DNA from 2 places in the Arthrobacter pasteuri genome. Region 1 is predicted to be linked to the other one. Evidence: predicted binding sites of a transcription regulator. Region 1 holds the regulator's gene; the other holds the start of a gene.
The links. Region 1 encodes LexA, which represses DNA repair genes until DNA is damaged. Its sites were predicted from a motif close to TCGAACANNTGTTCGA; they were not measured.
Positions count from the first base shown of each region.

Region 1 (2,391 bases):
CCCTGGGGTTGAGCGGACCCGGCGCCCCCGCCTGGACCGGGGTCGACGTCGGCAGTCCGTTCGACTATCCGCGCCAGGGTGTCCTCTACGTGGCGAAGGATCTCCCCAAGCCAGAACGAGGCACCTCGGACGCGCAACTGGAGGAACTCCTGACGCTCCTCACGGCGTCGCGCGGGGGAGCGCTCGGTCTCTTCTCCTCCAAACGGGCTGCCGAGGAAGCGGCGGAGGCCCTGCGGCCCAAGGTCGACTTCGAGATCCTGTGCCAGGGCGAGTCCTCGCTCAACGCCCTCGTGACGCAGTTCGCCGACGAACCGGACACCTGCCTGTTCGGGACGATGTCCCTGTGGCAGGGCGTCGACGTGCCGGGCTCGTCGTGCCGTCTGGTCGTCATCGACCGCATCCCGTTCCCGCGCCCGGACGATCCGCTCATGACGGCCCGGACGAGGGCCGTGGCGCGCAGTGGAGGCAACGGCTTCATGAGCGTGTCCGCCACGCATGCGGCGGTACGGCTGGCACAGGGCGCAGGACGCCTGATCCGCGCGACGGGCGACCGCGGCGTCGTCGCCGTCCTCGACAGTCGCCTCGCCACCGCCCGCTACGGCGGCTTCCTCAGGGCGGCACTGCCGCCCTTCTGGGCTACGACGGACCGGACGACGGTCACGGGCATCCTCGAGCGGCTCTCGGCCCGCTGAGAGCCGGCAGGGCCCGCACGCGTATGCCCGTCAGGGGTACGCAGGCAGGCCCTGCCGGGGGGCGCTAGAGTGCGCGCATCACCGAGACGACCTTGCCCATGATGCTGGCGTGGTCGCCGAGGATCGGCTCGTAGCGGGTGTTCTGCGGCAGGAGCCAGGTGTGCCCGTCGCGCTGGCGGAAGGTCTTCACGGTCGCCTCGTCGTCGAGCAGTGCCGCGACGATGTCACCGTTCTGGGCGCTCTGCTGGCGCCGTACGACCACCCAGTCGCCGTCGCAGATGGCGGCATCCACCATGGAGTCCCCGGAGACCCTGAGCATGAAGAGGTCGCCGTGCCCGACGAGCTGTCGCGGCAGGGGCATGACGTCCTCGACGACCTGGTCTGCAAGGATCGGCCCGCCTGCGGCGATGCGCCCGACCAGCGGCACGAGGGCGGTGTCCACGGCGATCTGGTGTCCGGCCTTACGGTCGGCGGAGGAGCCGTCCTCGCTCGCCGCTTCGGAGGCGAGCGTCAGCGGCAGCAGTACTTCCATGGCTCGCGGGCGCTTCGGGTCGCGCCGCAGGTACCCGAGGCGCTCGAGCTGCGACAGCTGATGGGTCACGCTCGAGAGGCTCGCCAGGCCGACCGTGTCGCCGATCTCCCGCATCGACGGCGGGTAGCCCTTGTCGGCGATCGACCGCTGGATGGTTTCGAGGATCGTCAGCTGGCGCGCGGTGAGTCCCTTGGACGCCGAGCGGCCACGCGGGCGTCCACGGCCCGCCGAGATCGGCACGGCGTCGGCCGGAACGTCGGCGGTGTTCGATTCCTGCCGGGCTGCCGGTGTTGATTCCGCCACTGTTGCGCCTTTCGCCTGGGACTGCAGATCCCATGTTGTCCGCCTCCCGGCTTCGCCGGTCACCCGGAGGCTTTTTGTCAGAGGCGGGTGGTTGTCTGAGATACATCACCGGCTCGCCTGCCTGGAGCGGCAGCTTCCGCCGGTGATGTCCTGTCCTGTTCACGCTAGGACAGACGGGCGCAGTTATCAAACATATGTTCGAGCGAGTCTCGACAACGGTCGTCGGTCAGTGCTAGAAATAGGCATCGTGGAAATAGAACGCGTGTTCGAATCGAACGGGTCGTCCGAGGAGAACATTCGAAGGGAAAGAGGTAAGGCAATGGCTGAAGCACCGGCACTGCACGGCAGCACCGCGCTGTGGGCACTGGCGCCCGTTCGTTCCGAGGCCCGTCTCCGGCTCGTCCCTCGCTCCACCTCCGTGACGTCCCTCCGATCGGCGTCCGGTTTGATGCAGTCGGCACCCGTTCAGCCGGATGCGTCCCGCACCTCCACGCAGCGGAGTGCGGGGCACGCCCTGACCCTGACGCGACGCGGACGTCTGCTGCTGGTCGGCCTGCCGATCGCGCTGGGCGTCGCTGCCCTGATCCTCCTGGGCGCCTTCCTGACGTCGCAGGCCAGAGCCGGGGAGTCGGCTCCCGCATCCTCGTCGACGGTCGAGGTGAGTGTCGCCGCGGGGGAGACGCTGTGGGACCTCGCCGTCCAGTACGCCCCGGAGCGCGACCCGCGGGACGTCGTGGCGGAGATGGTGGAACTCAACGACCTGCACACCTCCCTCGTCCGGGCAGGGCAGAGTATCGCGGTCCCCGCCGGGGGATAGTCGGGGGGGGCAGGCAGCCGAGGGACAGCCGAGTGGTGGACATGGCG
Region 1 covers NZ_JBTNDO010000006.1:37,952-40,342, reverse strand. Annotated here, with positions in the region: gene ACX80H_RS16290 (ATP-dependent DNA helicase) at 1-692, shown strand, start outside; gene lexA (transcriptional repressor LexA) at 757-1,464, opposite strand; gene ACX80H_RS16280 (LysM peptidoglycan-binding domain-containing protein) at 1,847-2,344, shown strand.

Region 2 (2,391 bases), on a different contig from region 1:
CGGCGAAGACCGCTTGTCCGGGGTGCTGTGTGTGGCCGAGGAGGTCCTGGTAGTCGATGGTGACCATTACCTGGGGCCGGTGACCGCCGGTCGCGGGAAGACCGCCCGTGCTCAGGGCGATCCTGCAGGCGCCGACCAGTCCCTCCAGCAGCAGTTGGGCCCTCGTCGCACCCTCCGGATCACCGAACACACCCGTACCCGAACCCCCGCCGAAGTCGTTGCCCAAGTCTGGGCCTGAGCCTGGCCCGGTGTCGTTCCCTGCAGTACCAGCATCGGCACCGATGACGTGACCGTTGAGTGCTCTGGGGTTGGTGGCGGTGTTCATGACGGTGGCGAGGTGTTCGAACTGCTCGTCGGTGGCGCCGATTTCCAGGACGTGCAGGCCGTGGCGGCGGCCCTTGAGGAACACGCCCTGGCGTGCCCGGAGGACTCTGTCGGTGGGTTCCTGCCCGTCCTGGTCGAGGACGCCCTCCCAGCGGCTGGCCAGGACCCGGAGAATGTCCTCGTCGGACTCCACCGCCTGCCGGGTGAGGTTCTCCTCCATGGAGCCGAGCTGCTCCGGGGTCGCGAAGGACTGGACCCGCTGCAGGGCCTGGGACACGATCGTCGCGGCCCGACCGCTCACCAGGGCAGCTCTCGTCACCGCGCCCAGGGTTTCCAGCCGGGCCGGCAGTGCCGCGCCCATGGGGGAGGTGCGGGGTAGCACCAGTTCGGCTAGGGCAAGCCGGCGTCGGGCCTCGGCACGGCTGATCCCGAGGGTCCCGCGCAGGAAGTCCGCACAATCCCTGAACCCGTCCGCTGCTGCTCCCGTCCCCGTACCCCATGCGGACGACAGGGCGCCGTGACGGACGGACAATTCGGGGTCCGAGGAAGCGGCGCCCGAGGTCCCCGAGGTGCCGGACGCCGCGTCGAAGGAGGCGGTACCTGAGGAAGCGGTGTTGGAACCGGCTGGAGGCGGGGCATCAGCGCAGATGGCTTGTTCCGCCCGAACCAGGAGCGACGCAGCCCCGGACGTACTGCCAAGATCAGGTTCATCGACCCGGTAGTGCTCTTCGGCCAAGCGTGCGGCGAGGATCTGCAGATGGTCCACGATCCTCGAGGCCTGTTCGATGTCGATGATGAGCTGCAGCGCTTCCGGCCGGGACATGACCCGGCTCTGCCGGCTCACCTCCCGGGCGCACTCCGTGAGAACCGCACACGCCGACTCGAGTGAGGTCGGAGTATGCGCGAAGCGCTCGATCGGGGCGATGGCCATGCCCCAATTTATCGAACACACGTACTATTACCTGCGCTCTGAGGCCTATGTGGACAACTTGAGCGCGGTCTTCGCACGAGCAGGGAAGGGGCGGTGCGCTGTGTGATCCGAAACGTTACGGCCGTCAGGCTCCGGACACAATCTTCCTCAAGCAATCAGACCGGGCCCTACAGCCAGTAAGCACGCGCTGGCCCTCAGCGCGTTCAGTAAGCAGAACCCCCGAAGCGGGCTCCACCACCAACACCCTGTCTTAGGATGACTGGCCGAGCAGGACGAAGCTCGCCAGGGCGGCGAGCAGCATGCCGGGGCCGAACGGGAAGGTCGAGTTGCGCGATCCGCGACGTAGCAGGAGCACTCCGATTCCGGCGAGCCCACCGAGGAGGAACCCACCGAGGAGTGTCCCCATCCAGGCCCCGGCACCCGCCCACCCGCCGAACAGTCCGAGGACGGCTGCGAGCTTCACATCGCCCATCCCCATGCCTGCCGGTGAGATCAGGGCGAGCAGGAGATAGACGACGAAGAGGCACGCACCTCCTGCTGCGGCCCCCAACAGGCTGCGCCAGTCGCCCGTTGCTACTCCCGCCAGGAGCAGCAGGGGCACCGTGATCGCCAGGAACCGCAGGAGGACTGCGTTCGGCAACAGCTTGGAACGCGCGTCGATCGCTCCTAGTACGACGCCGAAGGCCGCGAGGGCGACGACGAGTGGCAGGTTCCACGATGCCCCTGTGACAGCACTGCCGGCCCCCGCGAGGATTCCTGCCAGCAGCGCCATGGGAACCCGCCAGGTCGTGGGGAGGACCGTGCGCGGATCCCTGCCGGCGAGGGCGAACAGCGCATAGCAGAGGGAGGCGGAGAGGACGGCTATGGAAAGGGCGAGGACCACCTAGACGGACTCCTCCATAGAATCCCGGGGTACCCGACTGACATCGCCGTCGACCGGCAGCGTGACGGTGAAACGGCTTCCCTTGCCCGGCGAGCTGACGCAGGAGATGGCCCCGCCGTGGCTCTCCACGATGGACTTGGTGATAGCGAGTCCGAGGCCCGCCCCTTCGATGTCGGCACGCCGTGCCGCCGGGGTCCGGTAGAAGCGCGAGAACACCTGCCGAACCTCCTGCTCCGTCATGCCCATGCCACTG
Region 2 covers NZ_JBTNDO010000001.1:1,180,169-1,182,559, reverse strand. Annotated here, with positions in the region: gene ACX80H_RS05455 (DUF222 domain-containing protein) at 1-1,255, opposite strand, end outside; gene ACX80H_RS05450 (prepilin peptidase) at 1,506-2,138, opposite strand; gene ACX80H_RS05445 (sensor histidine kinase) at 2,139-2,391, opposite strand, start outside.
Region 2: the regulator LexA is predicted to act here: its motif matches at 1,267-1,282, upstream of ACX80H_RS05455 (DUF222 domain-containing protein).